DNA from 4 places in the Bradyrhizobium sp. SZCCHNRI20481 genome. Region 4 is predicted to be linked to each of the others. Evidence: predicted binding sites of a transcription regulator. Region 4 holds the regulator's gene; each other region holds the start of a gene.
The links. Region 4 encodes LexA, which represses DNA repair genes until DNA is damaged. Its sites were predicted from a motif close to TGTTCNNNNTGTGTTCNG; they were not measured.
Positions count from the first base shown of each region.

Region 1: a site for LexA is predicted at 2,714-2,731, ahead of QX132_RS14445 (ribonuclease T2). Genes of this name have one in related genera too.
Region 2: a site for LexA is predicted at 2,818-2,835, ahead of QX132_RS21455 (PA0069 family radical SAM protein). Genes of this name have one in related genera too.
Region 3: a site for LexA is predicted at 1,906-1,923, ahead of QX132_RS03730 (single-stranded DNA-binding protein). Genes of this name have one in related genera too.

Region 1 covers NZ_JAUEUE010000007.1:379,250-383,852, forward strand. Annotated here, with positions in the region: gene QX132_RS14420 (ABC transporter substrate-binding protein) at 1-18, shown strand, start outside; gene QX132_RS14425 (NAD(P)H-quinone oxidoreductase) at 37-1,029, shown strand; gene QX132_RS14430 (DUF3617 domain-containing protein) at 1,088-1,633, opposite strand; gene QX132_RS14435 (hypothetical protein) at 1,702-2,007, opposite strand; gene QX132_RS14440 (hypothetical protein) at 2,176-2,640, shown strand; gene QX132_RS14445 (ribonuclease T2) at 2,772-3,476, shown strand; gene QX132_RS14450 (23S rRNA (adenine(2030)-N(6))-methyltransferase RlmJ) at 3,601-4,461, shown strand.
Region 2 covers NZ_JAUEUE010000013.1:33,738-38,340, reverse strand. Annotated here, with positions in the region: gene QX132_RS21470 (glycosyltransferase family 39 protein) at 1-8, opposite strand, end outside; gene QX132_RS21465 (ribonuclease HII) at 218-1,063, opposite strand; partial or broken gene QX132_RS21460 (VOC family protein) at 1,139-1,587, opposite strand; gene QX132_RS21455 (PA0069 family radical SAM protein) at 1,618-2,796, opposite strand; gene QX132_RS21450 (phosphoketolase family protein) at 2,987-4,603, shown strand, end outside.
Region 3 covers NZ_JAUEUE010000002.1:255,727-260,329, reverse strand. Annotated here, with positions in the region: gene gyrA (DNA gyrase subunit A) at 1-617, opposite strand, end outside; gene QX132_RS03735 (DUF2306 domain-containing protein) at 788-1,186, opposite strand; gene QX132_RS03730 (single-stranded DNA-binding protein) at 1,245-1,745, opposite strand; gene QX132_RS03725 (outer membrane protein) at 2,207-2,962, shown strand; gene QX132_RS03720 (outer membrane protein) at 3,155-3,910, shown strand; gene QX132_RS03715 (outer membrane protein) at 4,184-4,603, shown strand, end outside.
Region 4 covers NZ_JAUEUE010000002.1:134,378-138,980, reverse strand. Annotated here, with positions in the region: gene QX132_RS03145 (LysR family transcriptional regulator) at 1-508, shown strand, start outside; gene glp (gephyrin-like molybdotransferase Glp) at 741-1,952, shown strand; gene lexA (transcriptional repressor LexA) at 2,160-2,858, shown strand; gene QX132_RS03130 (hypothetical protein) at 3,118-3,558, shown strand; gene QX132_RS03125 (hypothetical protein) at 3,704-4,000, shown strand; gene QX132_RS03120 (ComEC/Rec2 family competence protein) at 3,955-4,603, opposite strand, start outside.

The DNA of each region.
Region 1 (4,603 bases), on a different contig from region 4:
AGCCTGGTCGGCAAGTGAGCGCATGAGCGACCAAGCATGATTCCGGACGATCAGCGCGCCGTCATCATCACCGCCGCGGGCGGCCCGGAGGTCCTGTCGGAGCGACAGGACTGGCCGGTCCCGCGCCTCGGGCCGGACGACGTGCTGATCGAAGTCGCGGCCGCCGGCATCAACCGTCATGACTGCAACCAGCGCGCGGCCGGGCCGTCGCGGGAGCCCAATCCTGTGCCGGGGTTGGAAGTCTCGGGGCGCATCGTAGCCTGCGGTGCCAACGCTCCTCCGGGACGATTGGGTGAAGCGGTCATCGCGCTGACCGACGGCGGCTCATACGCGCAATACGTCGCCACCGATCAGCATCTTGCCCTGGACTTGCCGAGCGGCCTCGACTGGATCCAAGGCGCCGGCCTGCCCGAAGCGCTGTTCACGACCTGGTTCAATTTCTTCGAGCTGATGCGCATGGCGCCCGGCGAGACCGCCCTGATTCATGGCGGCAGCAGCGGCGTCGGCACGATCGCGATCCAGCTCCTGCGCGCGCTGGGTCATCCCGTCATCGCCACCGCCGGCACCGCAGAGAAGCGCGCCGCGGCGCTCAGGCTCGGCTGCAGCGCCGTGTTCGACTACGCCGATCCTGATCTCGCCGAGCAGATCCGCGCGGCAACGGGGACGCGCGGTGTCGACTGCATCCTCGACACCTCCGCAGGCGCTCACATCGCGCAGGACCTTGCCGCGCTCGCAACGGGCGGACGGATCGCCCTGCTCTCAGCCGGACATGGGAACGAGTTGGCGGTGCCGCTGCGCGGCTTGATGGCGCGCCGGGCCAGCATCACCGGCGCGTTCCTGCGTTCGACGGCACTGGACCTCAAACGACGCATCGCGGCCGACCTGCGGCAACGCGTCTGGCCCCTTCTCGGGACGGCCATTCGGCCGCACATCGACAGCACCTATCGCTTGTCCGAGGCGGCCGATGCGCACACCCGCATGGAGACCAGCCGACACATCGGGAAGATCGTGCTTTGCGTCCGCGAATGAGCGACGAGCGACGATCCATGTCTCTGCGCCCGTGCCGCCAAACGCAACGGCCGCCCGCCTACTGCTTGGCGCCCGGAATGAGGTTCTTGAGCTTGTTCACGTCCTTGACATTCATCTTCATGCCGCCGGGCATGACGATGTCGCCGGCCTTCTGGTCGGGCTTGCAGGCGCCGAGCCACTTCGCCTCGATGGTCATCGCGGTTTCCTTGGCGGCGCCGGCGGCACCGCCCTGGATGCGCGAGGTGGTCTTCACCGTGTAGGCCGAGTTGAAGTCACCGGTGATGTCGGCATGCGAGGTCGTGTTCATGCCGCCGAAGCTGCAGACGGCATCACTGACATAGCCGGTTGCGGTCTTCTGGATGTCCTGCTTGGAGCAGACCTGCTGCGCCATCGGCGAGGCCATGTTGTTCATGTCCCTGTCGGTGGTCTCGTCGGTGCAGTGCTGCATGGTCATCTCCGGCAGCTGGCCGCCGGACCTGACCATCTTCAATTCCCACAGGCCCGCCTTGCGCACCGGCAGGTCCACGGCACGGGCCTCGTGACTCGCGGTCACGCTGAGGAGACAGCAGGCCAGAAGGCCGATGGCAGTGCGTGTGCAGGTCATGTGTTCCGTTCCGGCTCGTTGCGCGATGTCGGAGCGAATGCCGCCAAAAGATGGCAATTAGGAGAACGTTAGTACAGCGTCCGCAGCGGCCGTTGCGCCGAGCCATAGGGCACCCAGCGGCAGGCGAACGAGACGTAGCCGCCATAGCGCGCATCGACGGCGCGGAACTTCGCGACCTTGCCGTAGGAGGCGCAATGATCGACCGCGAGCTGGCGCGCATCCGTGCGCTGGGCCAGCTGGTAGGCGATGATGCCGCCGGTGTCGTTGCCCTTGAAGGGCGGCACCACGTCGGCGTGGGCCGATGCGGTAGCCAGCAGCATCCCGACGGCCACGAGGCCTGCAGTCTTCACGAGTCCGGCCTTCAGCGTCCGCATTGCATTCTCCTTGAGCTGGCCTGCCATCCTAAAGGTCCTGTGCGGTCAAGAAAAGAACACCAGCCTCGCGTTAACAGGACTAATCGTGGAGTGTTGCCGCGTTGCACTTGACCTCCTGTGGCCGCCGCGGCACGGTCCACGCTCCCGGATCAGCCTTGCGGACGGCCCATGCGCGACTTCAGCTCACCTTTCAAGATGTTCGGCGCCGCCTGTGGCGCGCTGCTTGCCGCTATCGTCGCCACCGCCCCGGCTCAGGCCGCCAATCCGCTCGAAATGAATTTCTGGCTCTCCGGTCCGAAGTACGAAGGCCGGGTTGCCCCCTGCGAGGCGGCCATTCCGACCATCGTGTCGCGATTCCAGGACAAGGAGAGCACCTTCTGGAATTCCTCGCTGACGATCACCGGCGTCGCCAACGTCCATGAGATCGCCTTCCGCCCCTGGCAGTCCGACAATATTCCGCGCCGCTTCTGCACCGGCAGCGTGATGATCAGCGACGGCAAGGCGCGCACCGTCAACTTCTCGATCATCGAGGATGGCGGCTTCGCCGGCTATGACCAGGGCGTCGAGTTCTGCGTCGTCGGCCTCGATCGCAACTGGGCCTTCAATCCGGCCTGCCGCGCCGCCAAGCCCTGATTCGATTTTGTCGGACCATCGGCCGCTCGCGCGGGCGGCCGGCTGACGAATGGCTGCCTCGGGGCAGCCATTTTGTTCTTGAAATGTTCCAACGCGCTGCTAGGCTCCTGGCATTGTCCGGGGAGTTCGCCATGTTCGATTGCCTGCGCCGACCTGCCGTCCTGTTGTCCATAACGATCGCCTGCTTTGCCCTCTTGGTGGGTGTGCTCGCGGCTGGCTCCGCCGAGGCGCAGGACCGTCGCCAGAACGCGCCGGGCGCGTTCGACTTCTACGTTCTCTCGCTATCCTGGTCGCCCTCGTACTGTGCCGAAGCCGAGGAACGAGGCGGCCGCGGCAACCGGTCCCAGCAGTGCGGCGGCCGGCCCTACTCGTTCGTCGTGCACGGGCTGTGGCCGCAATACGAGAACGGCTACCCCGAATATTGCGAGCAGCCGGCGCCGCGCCTGCCGCGCAACATCATGACCTCGATGCTCGACCTGATGCCGGCGCCGGGCCTGATCTACAACGAGTGGGACAAGCACGGCACCTGCGCCGGCCTGTCCGCGAAGGCCTACTTCGAAATCATCCGCAAGGCCCGCGCCGCCATCAAGATCCCGCCGGAATTCCTCGATCTCGCGGAGGCCAAGACGGTGGCGCCGGGGGCGGTCGAGGAGGCCTTCATCAAGGCCAACCCCAAGCTCACGACATCGGGCATTGCCGTCACCTGCAACCGCACCAGGCTGAGCGAGGTCCGGATCTGCCTGTCGAAGGATCTGGAGTTTCGCAACTGCGACGAGATCGACCGCCAGGCCTGCCGGCGCGACGAGGTCAACATGCCGCCGGTGCGCGGCGGCTAGCGGGGCGACCGCAGTGGGTCGGCCTGCGGCGCCTCTCGCCGCGGCGCTGATCCGATGCTCTCTGGATCCATCCGGCGCATCGACGGGGTACCCTTTTGACGCGGAACGGCGTAACTCGTACCGCATGAACTACCGACACGCCTTTCACGCCGGCGGCTTTGCCGACGTCATCAAGCACATCGTGCTGACGCGCATCCTGGTCTACCTCCAGGAGAAGCCCGCTGCGTTCCGGGTGATCGACACCCATGCCGGCGCAGGCCTGTACGATCTCACCGGCGACGAGGCCATCCGCAGTGGCGAGTTCCTCACCGGCATCGCTCGCGTGCTGCAGGCGCGCTTCTCCGAGCAGGCCTATGCACTCTTGTCGCCCTATCTCGACATCATCAGATCGTTCAATCCGAAGGCCGAGCTCGTCGCCTATCCCGGCTCGCCGCTGATCGCGCGCGCGCTGCTGCGGCCGCAGGACCGCATGACCCTGTGCGAGCTCGCGCCGATCCCCCGCAAGCAGCTGATCGATCAGTTGCGCCGCGACACCCAGGCCCGCGTCGTCGATCTCGACGGCTGGGTCGCCCTGCCCGCCTTCGTGCCGCCGAACGAGCGCCGGGGCGTGGTGCTGATTGATCCGGCGTTCGAGGCGAAGGATGAGTTCGAGCGGCTCGCGGACCGCTTTGCTGCGGCCTTCGCAAAGTGGACCACCGGTATCTACGTGCTCTGGTATCCCGCCAAGAACCGGCGTGCGACGGAAGAGCTGACCGATCGCGTCGCGGCGCTCGCGGCCGCGGCCAAGCCGCCGGGCAAGGTGCTGCGGATCGAGTTCAGTGTTGCGCCGCAGATCGAAGGCGAGGCGCTGACCTCGACCGGGCTGCTGATCGTCAACCCGCCCTGGACATTGCATGACGAGTTGAAGCTCATCCTGCAGGAACTGCAGAAGCCGCTCGGCCAGGGCGGCGCGGCGCGCTTCCGGATCGAATTCCCCAAAGCTTGAAACGGCGACTGGTCGAAAAGCCGTAGTCAATCGGCGCGGAACCGTATTATTGTGTCTGATTGTAAGACTGGCTTTACGTTCCGCTTCCGCGAATGGTTGCGGCGGGGTGATCAAGGCCTAACAAGATCCAGACGATCCGGCG
Region 2 (4,603 bases), on a different contig from region 4:
AAACGCATGAACGGCTGGATCGCTTGGCTGAATCGCTGAGGACGTCGAGGAGGCCGGCAGGACCGTCGCTCATCCGCAGCAGCCTCGCTGTCCGACGCCCGCAATCGATACCGCACGATCGGGGCGCACAACACCGCCCCTGCTGCGAGGGGTGACACTTCGTGCTGGCTGGCTGACCAAAACTATTAAGACCGCGGCGCCCGCGAGGCAACCTGCATCAGACCTCGAGCGAGATTTCGGTGGATGTCACCACGGTCACCTCCGCGAACAGATCCGGCTCCGGCACATCGGTCCACGGCTGATGCTTGCGCCGGGCGGCGACGACAGGCGCGAACAGGCTGCGATGATGCACCGAGGGGCCGAGCCGGTCCAACGCGGCGAGATGCTCCGGCACAGCATAGCCCTTGTGCTGCTCGAAGCCGTAACCCGGGCAATCCTGCGCCAGCGCGCACATCAGCCGGTCGCGCGTGACCTTGGCGACGATCGAGGCGGCCGCAATCGACATCACCAGACCATCGCCGCCAATCACCGCCTCGCAGCCGCAATCGACGTCGATGCGGTCGCGGCCGTCGACGAAGACGTGCTTCGGCGCCTCGGGCAGCGCCCTCACGGCGCGCGACAGCGCCCAGAGCGAGGCACGCAGGATGTTGTCGCGATCGATTCGCGCCGGCGATGCGACGGCCACCGCAAACGCCGACGTCTTGCAGATCTTGTCGAACAGCGCCTCGCGCTGCTCCGCGCTCAGGCGCTTGGAATCATCGAGACCCCTGGGGATGCGCGCAGGATCGAGAATCACAGCCGCAGCGACCACCGGACCGGCCAGCGGCCCCCGTCCCGCCTCGTCGCAGCCCGCGACCGGCCAGACGCCCTGCTTCAACAGCGCGCGCTCACGCCGGAAGCTCGGCGGCGCCACCGCGATGCCGCCCTTGCCGCCCGACTTGCCGGCAGCACCCGGGGCAGCAGGCTTGATCGCGGCCTTTGCAGGGGCGCTCTTCGCCACGGCACGGCTCGCTGCTTTCGCCCTGCCCGGCTTCTTTGACTGATCGCGAATCATGGCCGCCATGGTGCGAAACGGCTGGCGGCGGCGCAACCCGAACGGGCCTCAATTCCCCGCTATTCGCCCCCTGCCGGCGACCGACTACGCCGGCAGATGCACTCGATCATCCTCGCCGACATCAATCCCCGGCGCGACCACCACTTCCCAGACATGACCGTCCGGATCGGAGAATAGCCGCTATAACTGCCATAGTCGGTCCGTTGCGCCGGTTTCAGCAGCATCGCACCTTTCTCCACCGCCGACGCAAGCGCCGCATCGACCTCAGCCTCCGAGCGGCAGTTCCATGCCAGCGTCACGCCTCGGAACGCCTGTGGACGCGGTGCGTCTGGCACGCCCGCGTCATCGGCGAGCGCGCCCCACGGGTACATCGCCAGCACCGTCCCGCCGGTCTCGAAGAATGCCACGGCCTCGCCGGTCGCGCGGAATTTTCGGACGAAGCCGAGCAATGTATAGAAGGCGATGCTCCGCCGCATCTCGGACACACCGAGTGTGATGACGGTGAACCGCGGAACGCTCGCTTGTGCGCCCATCACTTACTCTCCACCTACTCTCCGCACGCTTCAGAACAGGCTGAGCTGCTGGCCGCCGCCCTTCGGCCGGACGAAATGATCGGTCGTCAGCTTGGTCCGACGCTTGTTCAGCCCGAGCTTCTCGCAGGCGATCTCGAAGCGGCGGCCGATCATCCAGGCCATCGGGCCTGTCCCCTTCATTCGCGTGCCCCATTGCGAGTCGTAATCGCGGCCGCCGCGCATGTCGCGGATCAGGGTGAAGACGTGGCGGTAGCGGTCGGGATAATGCTCGAGCAGCCATTCCCGGAACAGGTCGCGCACCTCCAGCGGCAGCCGCAGCAGCACATAGGCCGCTTCCTTGACGCCGGCATGGGCGGCGGCATCGAGAATGCGCTCGATCTCGCTGTCGTTGAGCGCCGGGATCACCGGCGCCACCATCACCGTGGTCGGAATGCCGGCCTTGGACAGCGCCTGCAGCGCCTCCAGCCGCTTCGACGGCGTCGAGGCCCGCGGCTCCATCGTGCGCGCCAGCTTCGGATCCAACGTGGTCACGGAGATCGCAACCTTCGCCAGGTTCTTCTTGGCCATCCGCGCCAGGATGTCGGCATCACGCATCACCAGCGCCGACTTCGTGACGATCCCGACGGGATGGCCAACCTTTTCCAGCACCTCGAGGATGCCGCGCATGATCTTCCGCTCGCGCTCGATCGGCTGATAGGGATCGGTGTTGGTGCCGATCGCGATCATCCGCGGCTCGTAGCCGCTGGCCGCCAGCTCCTTCTCCAGAAGCGCGGGCGCATCCGGCTTCACGAACAGCTTGGATTCGAAGTCGAGACCAGGCGACAGCCCGAGAAACGCATGGGTCGGCCGCGCGAAGCAGTAGACACAGCCGTGCTCGCAGCCCCGATACGGATTGATCGAGCGATCGAAACCAATGTCCGGCGAGTCGTTGCGGGTGATGACCTTGCGCGAGGTGTCGGTCGCGACCGTCGTCTTGAACGGCGGCAGCTCCTCGAGGCTCTGCCAGCCATCATCGAAGACAACGCGGGCCTCCGCCTCGTAGCGACCGCTCGCGTTGGATTGGGCACCCCGGCCGCGGCGCCGGCCCCGTTCGATGGCGACCGCAAGTTCGGGAAAGTCCTTCCCAGGACCTGACGAAGGCGCGCCCGCCGGCTCGGAGGGCACCGGGACCGGCGGGCGCTTGAGGGCATGTGAAGATGCTCGGCTCATGGCCAAGACATAGCACGCAAACAGAACATTACAAGAACAAAATAGAACGAAGGCGCACACATGCTCTGCGCGGGCGCAAGGCCCGCCATCACATTCCTGTTCTATCCTGCAAGTGCGCTGGAACAGGACGGTGCGGCGTTACTCTCATAAAGTATCCCGCAGGCGCGAAGCGGAAGGCAAGCGAGGTCCCATGCAGATCACTTCTCCCCAACAGACCACCCCGGCCGACGATCTCGACCTGCTCGATCGCTACTGGCGCGCGGCGAATTATCTCTCGGTGGGGCAGATCTATCTGCTGGACAATCCGCTGCTGCGCGAGCCGCTGAAACCGGAGCACATCAAGCCGCGCCTGCTCGGCCACTGGGGGACGACGCCCGGCCTGAACTTCATCTATGCCCATCTCAACCGCGCCATCGAGGCGCAGGATCTCAGCGTCATCTACATCTGCGGCCCCGGCCATGGCGGTCCGGGCATGGTCGCCAACACCTATCTCGAAGGCACCTACAGCGAGATCTATCCGGAGATCACGCGCGATGCCGATGGCCTGCGCAAGCTGTTCCGGCAGTTCTCCTTCCCCGGCGGCATCCCGAGCCATGCCGCGCCTGAGACGCCGGGCTCGATCCATGAAGGCGGTGAACTCGGCTACGCGCTGGTCCACGCCTATGGTGCGGCGTTCGACAATCCCGATTTGATCGTGGCCTGCGTGGTCGGCGACGGCGAGGCCGAGACCGGCCCGCTCGCCGCGTCCTGGCATTCGAACAAGTTCCTGAACCCGGTCCATGACGGGGCGGTGCTGCCGATCCTGCATCTCAACGGCTACAAGATCGCCAATCCCACCGTGCTCGGCCGCATGGGCGATGCCGAGATCAAATGCCTGTTTGAAGGTTACGGATACGAGCCGCTGTTCGTCGAAGGCGCGGAGCCGAAGGCGATGCATCGGCAGATGGCGGACGCGCTCGATGTTGCGCTCGCGAGCATCCGCTCCATCCAGCAGAATGCGCGTCAGCCGGATGCAACGATCCAACGGCCGCGCTGGCCGATGATCGTGTTGCGCAGCCCGAAGGGCTGGACCGGGCCGAAGGAGGTCGACGGCCTCAAGGTCGAAGGCTTCTGGCGCGCCCATCAGGTGCCGATTGCCAACCCCCGCAGCAAGCCGGAGCATCTCGCGCTGCTCGAAGCCTGGCTGAAGAGCTACGAGCCGGAGACGCTGTTCGACGCCCATGGCCGCCTCAGGCCGGAATTGCAGGCGCTGGCGCCGAAAGGGCAGCGACGCCTGGGCGCCAATCCGCATGCCAATGGCGGTCTGCTCAAGCGCGAGCTCAAGCTGCCGGACTATCAAGCTTTCGCGATCGAGGTGTCCTCACCAGGCCAGACCATCGCTGAAGCGACGCGCGAGCTCGGCAAGTTCCTGCGCGACGTGATCACGCTGAATGCGAAGACCCGAAACTTCCGCATCATGGGTCCCGACGAAACGGCGTCGAACCGGCTCGATGCGGTGTTCGAGGTCACCGAGCGCGTGTGGATGGAGGGCATCGAGCCCTATGACGTCCATCTGGCGCATGACGGCCGCGTCATGGAGGTGCTGAGCGAGCATCTCTGCCAGGGCTGGCTCGAAGGCTATCTGCTCACCGGCCGCCATGGCCTGTTCTCCTGCTACGAGGCCTTCATCCACATCATCGATTCCATGTTCAACCAGCATGCCAAATGGCTGAAGGTGTCACGCGAGCTGCCGTGGCGGCGCCCGATCGCGTCGCTGAACTATCTCCTGACCTCGCATGTCTGGCGGCAAGACCATAACGGCTTCAGC
Region 3 (4,603 bases), 120 kb from region 4:
GCGATGCAGGCATCGATCACCTCGCCGAGATTGTGCGGCGGGATGTTGGTGGCCATGCCGACCGCGATGCCGCCGGCGCCATTGACCAGCAGGTTCGGATATTTGGCCGGAAGAACCGACGGTTCCTTGTCCGAATTGTCGTAGTTCGGCTGGAAGTCGACGGTGTCCTTGTCGATGTCGTCGAGCAGCGGGATCGCCGACTTGGCGAGCTTGGCTTCGGTGTATCGATAGGCGGCCGGCGGATCGCCGTCGACGGAGCCGAAATTGCCCTGGCCGTCGATCAGCGGCACGCGCATCGAGAAGTCCTGCGCCATGCGCACCATGGCGTCGTAGATCGACTGGTCGCCATGCGGATGATATTTACCGATGACGTCGCCGACCACGCGCGCGGACTTGACGTATTTCTTGTCGGGCGTGTGCCCCTGCTCGTACATCGAATACAGGATGCGCCGGTGCACGGGCTTGAGGCCGTCGCGCGCATCGGGCAGCGCTCGCGACACGATCACGCTCATCGCGTAATCGAGGTAGGAGCGTTTCATCTCGTCGAGGATGGAAACGGGACGAATGTCGGAAGGTCCGCCCGGCTCGCCGGGCTTCTCATCTTCTTTATCGGACAAAGGGGATACCGGTCGGTTTTGACACGCGAAAATCGCTTGGAATCATATAGCGCAGGAGCGCGCCGCAGGCCACCCCCAAACCGAGGTGGGCTGCGCTTTTTCTGCTCGCCTTTCCAGGGACTTAACCACATGACACGGCTCCGCGAGGCTTGCTCGGGAACCGTCTCTGGCTAGGGCCCGAAGACCACCTTGTGCATGATCCGTCCGGGCAGCAGCGTGAACAGTCCGGCAATCACGAGGGCACCGGAAAACAGCGTGATCATGGCCCGGCGATGGGCCGCCACCCGATGGCGGTGCGCAGCCCACACCGCAAGCGGCAGCACGGCCAACGTGTAGAGCGACAGCAGGTGGATCGGGCTCCATGGCCCGACCAGCCGGATGGTGTGGATCCAGAACGAGCTGACCGCAACGGCCGCCATCAGCGCGACCCAGACCCAGCCGATCGTTCGATGCGGCAAGGTCCCCTTCGGGGCCGCGAACTGGACGAGTCCCAGCGCAAACGCCGTCATCGCGGCGACGGCGTGCAGCTGGACGGCGGGTTCAGCAGCGAGCAGCGGTGCGAAGCTCATGCAACACCCCCGTGGTCAGACGGCAGCGGCCTGAACGTCGTGCGGCCGCCCCTGCGCCTCAGAACGGAATGTCGTCGTCCATGTCGCTGTTGCGTCCGCCACCACCGGCCGAAGCGACCGCGCGGCGCGGCGGCGCCATCGACGGACCGCTGCTGCCGAAATCGCCGCCACCCATGTCATCGGAGAAGCTGCCGCCACCGCCGCCGCCCCGGCCATCGAGCATCGTCAAGGTCGAGTTGAAGCCCTGCAGAACGACCTCGGTCGAGTACTTCTCGACACCGCTCTGGTCGGTCCATTTGCGGGTCTGCAGCGCGCCCTCGATGTAAACCTTGGCGCCCTTCTTCAGATACTGCTCGGCGACCTTGCAAAGACCCTCGTTGAAGATCACCACGCGGTGCCACTCGGTCTTTTCCTTGCGCTCGCCGGTCGCCTTGTCGCGCCACGTTTCCGACGTCGCAATGCTTAGATTGGCGATCGGCCGCCCATCCTGCGTACGCCGGATCTCGGGGTCCTTGCCAAGATTGCCGACCAGAATCACCTTGTTCACACTACCCGCCATCACCACTCTCCCGCGGTTCTCGATCATCGGACCGGCCGTCCACACCGGCCTCACGGCGTCCGGTGGCTAACCCTTCCTCTCGCGGCGGACCCTATACGGTTGCCGCGCGGTCCACCCGCCCTGTCCATTGCTTATCCACATATAGCAGGCGGAAGGCCATTGTTCCAGTTTTGTTCGCGCGCATATGTCCACAACCGTGCGTCGAGTTCCGCGGAACTCGACGGAACCGCAAGTCCTCGCAAATGGAACCAGGAAAAAGTTCCCTATTCACGAAAAAGGGATTAACTTTCATCAAGTTAGCTCGCCGCACTTCCTCCTCGGCTGTGGCTTTTGGGAGACGGTATCCAGGGTTGAATAGCGTATATTTCTGGACGGATTGGGGCCGCAAGCGTGGTCGCACCAACTTCACAGAAGTGCGTCTCCGGGGACCAATTGGAGACGCCCAACGCGGGAGACTTGGGATGAAAAGAATTTTTCTCGGAGCTGTCAGCTTAATGGTTTTGGGGGCGCTGACGCCGGCGGGAGCCGCCGATCTCGCCGCCCGCCCGTACACGAAGGCCCCGGTGGTGGCGCCGGCGCCACTTCCGACCTGGGCCGGTTTCTATCTCGGTCTGCAGGGCGGCGGCGGCTGGGGCCGAAGCAACGAGACCTTCTTCGGAGCGCCCAATACGGCGATCTTTGCCGGCACCCAGAACTATAACACCAGCGGCGGCTTCATCGGCGGTGTGGTCGGCTACAACTGGCAGGTCGACAACATCGTGTTCGGTCTCGAGGGCGACTATCACTGGGCCGACATCAACGGCCGGTCGGGCGTCATCAACGCCGGTCTCGGCGATACCTACTTCACCAGGCTGCGCGGCTTTGGCGACATCAAGGGCCGCCTCGGCTGGGCTGCGGGTCCGGCGCTGTTCTTTGTCAGCGGCGGCGCTGCCGTCGGCGATCTCCAACACCGCTACGACGCAGCGCTCAATGGCGGCGCGGCGAATAGCTTCGCTCAGAACAACTGGCGCTGGGGTTGGACGATCGGTGCCGGCGCCGAGTACATGTTCGCGCCGAACTGGTCGGCCAAGGTCGAATACAACTATCTCGACTTCGGCAAGAGCTCGATTCAGTACAGCGCGGTTCCGGCCAATCGCTCCGAGTGGAGCGACACCGTGCACACCGTCAAGGCCGGCGTCTCCTATCACTTCAGCGGCCCGATCGTGTCGCGCTACTGATTGCACGCGCAAATCGAATGTGTCGAAAGGCCGGCTTCGCGCCGGCCTTTTTTGTGTGCCAGAACCGGTACTTGCTGGGCCGTTGTGTCATTTGGGTGACGGCTTTTTACGACGGAAGGGGCTATCAAGGTCCGGCGGGTGGGCGTTGGTGAGAGTGTGCGTGCGGGCGTCGGACTTGGTTTGGGGAATGCGATGAGAAGGCTGTTGCTGGGGGCGACAACTTCGCTGGCGCTGGGGATTGCGCCGGCCATCGCTGCCGACTTGCCCGCGCGCACCTTCACCAAAGCGCCTGCGATGATCACGACGATCTATGATTGGAGTGGCTTCTATATCGGCCTGAATGCCGGTGGCGCATCGGCCCGCACCTGCTGGACCAACAAGGTCAGCTTCGCCGGCGTGGCCGCAACCAACGCGGAAGGCTGCCATGATACGACCGGCGCGCTGGCTGGCGGCCAGATCGGCTATCGCTGGCAGGCCGGCGGCTGGGTGTTCGGCGTCGAAGGCCAGGGAAACTGGGCCAACCTCAAGGGCAGCAACACCAGCCAGTTGGTCCCGCCCGTGACCAACCAGACCAAGATCAATGGGATCGGCTTGCTCACCGGCCAGATCGGCTATTCCTGGAACAACGTGCTCTGGTACGTGAAGGGCGGCGCCGCGGTTGCGGGTGAGAAGTACAACGGTCTGTCCACGGCAACTGGCGGTGTGCTCGACCAGTCCAGCGCCACGCGCTGGGGTGCGGCTGTCGGCACCGGCGTCGAGGTCGGCTTCGCCAAGAACTGGTCGGTCGCAGCCGAATACGAGCACCTGTTCATGGGCAACCGCACCCTGGGCTTCTCGGGCGTTCCCGGTGGAGCCGCGGGCCGGACCGATGCGGTCGGCCAGGACGTCGACATGGCGACGGTCCGCGTGAACTATCGCTGGGGCGGCCCCGTCGTATCCAAGCACTGACTTTTCCAAGCGCTGACCCTCGAGGACTGGCGGTCGAGGGTCTGACGCGCCAAGCGCTCACCCGCCCCTCGCGCTTCGGGACAGCTCTGCGATCTGCACGACCGGTCGCGATCTTTACCAGCGCTTAAGTACGTTCGGCACATCCCGCCACGCGCCTGCTCCCGATCACGAGTTTAGAAAGCAGTCTCTCCTACAACCAGCAACAGGCCACCTTCGCGTGGGCCCGGATCGGAGGGATCCGGAGCGTGGTGTATTGGGACTGGGGAGAGACGAATGCAGAAGACGACCTTGATCTTGACCGCAAGCGCCGCGGCGCTGGGACTGGCGCCGGCCTCAGCGGCCGACTTCGCGACGCGCCCTTACAGCAAGGCGCCACCGCCGGCCTATGTCACGCCGCTGCCGAACTGGGCCGGGTTCTACCTCGGCGTCAATGGCGGCGCCGATTGGAGCCACAACTGCTGGACGCTCAATCGCGTCGGCGGCGTGCCGGTCGTGCCGACCCAGTCCGAAGGCTGCCACAATGCCTCGAGCGGCCTCATCGGCGGCCAGGTCGGCTATCGCTGGCAGGCGGCGAGCTGGGTGTTCGGCGTCGAGGCCCAGGGCAACTGGACCGACCTGAAGTCGTCCAATGCGAGCACGGCGGCGCTGGCTGCGGGCATCACCAACAACACCAAGACCGATGCGATCGGCCTG
Region 4 (4,603 bases):
CGACGGAGCCTTGGATGTCGCGGTCGGCTGCTTCGACGCCGTCGCACAGCGGCACAGATCCCAGCTCCTGTTCGAGCAGGCGCTGAGCTGCGTCTACAATCCAAAGCGCATCGCGATGAAAACGCCGATCAGCCTCGCCGACTATCTGTCGCTTCCGCACGCGCTGGTGACGCTGACCAACAGCCTGCAGGGCTGTCTGGAGGCGGCGCTGGATGAGATCGGGACCGAGCTCAACGTGGTCTCGGCCTCCTCGGAATTCCTCAGCGTGCTGGCGACGGTCGCCGCATCACCGGTGATCACGACGATACCGACCAGGATGGCAAAGCTCTACGGGCCGCGATTTGGGCTGACGCTCTGTCCCGCGCCGTTGAAGCTGCGGCTGCCGGCCGTCTCGATGGTCTGGCCGCTGCAGCTCGATCGTGATGCAGCATCGGTCTGGCTGCGGAACATGGTGGCGGACATCCTGCACACGACCGAGCGCGCCGCCTGTCGCGCGGCTGCTGGATAGAACGCGGGGCGGGAGCTAATCGGAACGGCGCATCGGCCAACGCCTTGGCACTGCGGTCGACCTTCTGCGCACTGATTGCAGGGTTTCTCGCGCGGTCGTGAGGCAGCGGCCCGGACGCGGCCAACATCAGACGATCAGAAGGCAGGAAGCGGCCTGAGCCCTTGGCCGGGCCGTGCGCGTTCGGTTAGAAGGCGACTCATTCGATCTGCCGTCTCCGTCCGAAGGAACTCTCATGGCCCTGATGCCGGTGTCTGATGCGTTGTCCGCCGTGCTCGCCGGCGCCGAGCCGCTGGCCGAGGAGCTGGTGACGCTGGACGAGGCCCATCACCGCATCCTGGCCCGCGACCTCGCGGCGCTGCGGACGCAGCCGCCCGAGGCGATGTCGGCGATGGACGGCTACGCCGTGCGCGCGGCGGACGCAGCCCAGGCCAAGGTGCGGCTGAGGGTGATCGGCGAGGTCGCGGCGGGGCGGCCGTTCGATCGCGTGGTCGGACCCGGCGAGGCGGCGCGCATCTTCACTGGTGGCGTTGTCCCTGAGGGCGCCGACGCGGTGGTGATCCAGGAGGACACGATCGCCGAAGATGGCCACGTCGTGATCACCGAGGCCGCGATCAAGGGCCGGCACATCCGGCCCGCCGGCGTCGACTTTCATGAGGGCATGGTGCTGCTGAAGGCGGGCCGCCGGCTCAGCGACCGCGACCTGTCGCTGGCGGCCAGCATGAATCATCCGGCACTGCCGGTGCGGCGCCGGCCGAAGGTGGCGCTGCTCGCCACCGGCGACGAGCTCGTGATGCCTGGCTCGACGCCCGGCCCGGGCCAGATCGTCTATTCCAACGGCTACGCCCTGCGGGCGCTGGTGCGCAGCGAGGGCGCGACACCGATCGATCTCGGCATCGCCGCGGATACGATGGAGGCCACGATCGCCGGGATCCGGCGGGCGCGCGAGGCCAAGGCCGACATCCTGATCACGACCGGCGGCGCCTCGGTCGGCGATCACGACCTCGTCAAGCAGGCGCTCGAAGCCGAGGGCGTCGAGATGGCGTTCTGGAAGATCGCGATGCGGCCGGGCAAGCCGATGATGCACGGACGGCTCGGCGACATGAGGGTGATCGGACTGCCCGGCAATCCGGTGTCGTCCTATGTCTGCGCCATCCTGTTCCTGGTGCCGCTGATTCGGCGGCTGCTCGGCCGCGACGAAGCTCGCATGCCACGCGAGACCGCCCTGCTCGGCCGCGAACTCGGGGCCAACGATTCGCGCGAGGACTATCTGCGGGCGCAGCTCGAGGAGCGCGCCGACGGCACCCTGATCGCAACGCCGGTGACCCAGCAGGATTCGTCGCTGCTCGGCAATCTCGCGCTCTCGCAGGCGCTGGTGATCCGGCGGGCGTTTGCGCCGAAGGCCGCCGCCGGCAGCCCGTGCGAGATCCTGCGCCTGCCGAGCTAGGCCGTTTCCCCCCGGCAAAGCCCGGTCCGTTCACTACAATTTAAGGATTGCGGAACACACATCGAACATATAGTGTCCGTTCATGATTTGTTTTTAGTATGTTGCGGGCGACGCGATGATGGTCCGACTCCAAGGCGCTCTCAGCCGGTTTGTGCTCAAGGCGCAGCTCCTGGACTCGGACGACAACAAACTGGGGACCAGGTCGAGATGCTGACGCGCAAACAGTACGAACTTCTGCGGTTCATCAACGAGCGGCTCAAGGAAGCCGGCGTGCCGCCGTCCTTCGACGAGATGAAGGATGCGCTCGATCTGCGCTCGAAGTCCGGCATTCATCGCCTGATCACGGCGCTCGAGGAGCGCGGCTTCATCCGCCGGCTGCCCAACCGCGCCCGCGCGATCGAGGTGATCAAGCTGCCCGAGCTGTCACAGGCCGCCAACAACCGCCGCGGCTTCACCCCATCGGTGATCGAGGGCAATCTCGGCAAGGTGCGCACCAGCAGTCCCGCGCTGGACGATGGCGAGCGCCCCGTCGCGGTGCCGGTGATGGGCCGCATCGCCGCCGGTACCCCGATCGAGGCGCTACAGACGCGCAGCCACACCATCAGCGTGCCTGCCGACATGCTCGGCAACGGCGATCACTATGCGCTCGAGGTGCGCGGCGACTCCATGGTCGATGCCGGCATCCTCGACGGCGACATGGCGCTGATCCAGCGCAACGAGACCGCCGACACCGGCGACATCGTGGTAGCGCTCATCGACGACGAGGAAGCGACGTTGAAGCGCTTCCGCCGCCGCGGCGCATCGATCGCGCTGGAGCCGGCCAACACCGCCTACGAGGTCCGCATCCTGCCGCCGAACCGGGTGAAGATCCAAGGCAAGCTGGTCGGGCTGTATCGCAAGTACTGATCGCGGACGCGATCGGTCGATCGGCGACGGGCGCACGCGCTTCGCCGCCGATCGAAATTGGTCACACGCGAATGCACCTCAGGATGTGCAGCGCGGCATGCTCAAACGCTTGTGATCGCCCGCGGGCGCACGCGGTGCAGATCAGCGCAGAATTGCCGTGAAGCGCGCGCTAACATCACCATCGATGTCCACTCTGATAGAGGCCTGCGCCTGTCCGGGGGGAGCGTGGGTCGGCTATCTCTCAACGAGGAGCGATCCGATGTGTGACTACAGCCTCCATGCGGTTGCGTCCCGTCCCGCCAAGGTCGGCGAGACGTTGATCTCGACGACGTTTCGCGGCACCGCCACCCGCGGCTTCGCCCTCGAGAGCGAGCCGACCGTCGCCGTCTGCATGCTGCCCGGCACCGAGTTGGCATTTGTCGAGGACGTCCGCTACGACAGCCGCTGGCTCTGGACCCGGACGATCCGCGAGCGCGTCGCGAAGTTCAACAGCATCGAGACGCACATCCCCGATCGCCATCACGACGCGATCGAATTCGCCGACGGCCGCCACGTGCTGGTGACCCAGCTCTGCGAGGGCCAGCGCGTCACCGTGCTACAATTGCCGGTCAGCAAGCAGCCGGCCGAGCGCCGCCCGGGCGTGGCGGAGGACGTTCCGGCTTCGCAGGCCACACCGATTCGCCGCATCAGCATCACCTGAGCGCCTGCGCGTCCGCATTTCTCTCGGTCATGAGCGAGCTTTCGGCCGGGGGAGATTTGGTTTCTGCAAGCGCAAGGTCCTTTCGGGCGACCCTCACGCTCCGGCATCGCATCGAATAGGAACGACATCCCTCGGCCAGCATTGTGTGCCGGGGGAGCTTGCCGCCGCGGTCAACAAGATCGATTGGAACAAGGCTGACCGGATCACCGAGCCCGACCGCTACATGCTTGCGTTCGGATGGCTGACGGTCACGGCTGATGACATCGCCATCTGGCAACGATATCCGGGCGCTGCGTTCACGCTGGTCGAAGGTCCCTCGCTGTTCGATGGACCCGACGACACCGAGTATCATCTCGGCACGTTGTATCATCTCAGCACGTTCGAGCTGTCCGGCGCTCAATCCTGTTCGCCCTGCTCCGTCTCCGGCGGCGTCGCGTCCTGAAGCCGCGACACCGGCGCACGCGGCGTCAGCGTCGTGTCGAACTCGCCGGCCTCGGCGGGCGCCGGCCACCACGGGCGATCGGTGCCGCCAGCGCGCACCGGCGTGACGGAGAAGCCGGTGCCCCGCTGCACCAGCATCAAGGCGCCCTGCTGCTGCAGGCGCTGGCGATCGATGACGGCCGCCGCGCAGGATGACGGCACGGCGCGCGCGGTGACGATCAGCGCGGCACGGGCGCAATCATCGTCGAGCGCCTCGGCGCGCAGGGTCAAGGCGGCGAATCGGCCGTCGGCCATCGCGACCACGCAGCCCGCCTCGTCGCAGGAGACGCCATCGGCGAGCGATGAATCCGCCGGCAGCCGGGCATCGGCGTCGGCCGCGAGCCACTCCTTGGTGGCGAACACGTCCTTGCCGGTGCGCATCACATGCAGGCGTCCGTCACGGCCGCGCACCGCCACCGTGCGCCCGTCGCCGGCGATCAGGACGTCGGGCAGCGGCGTCGTGGCGGCCCACGCGGTGGCCACCACGAGCCCGACGGCGCCCGACCAGCGCAGCGGTGTGCGCAGCAGGCCGATCAGGATGACGCCGAGGCTGGCCAGGATCAGC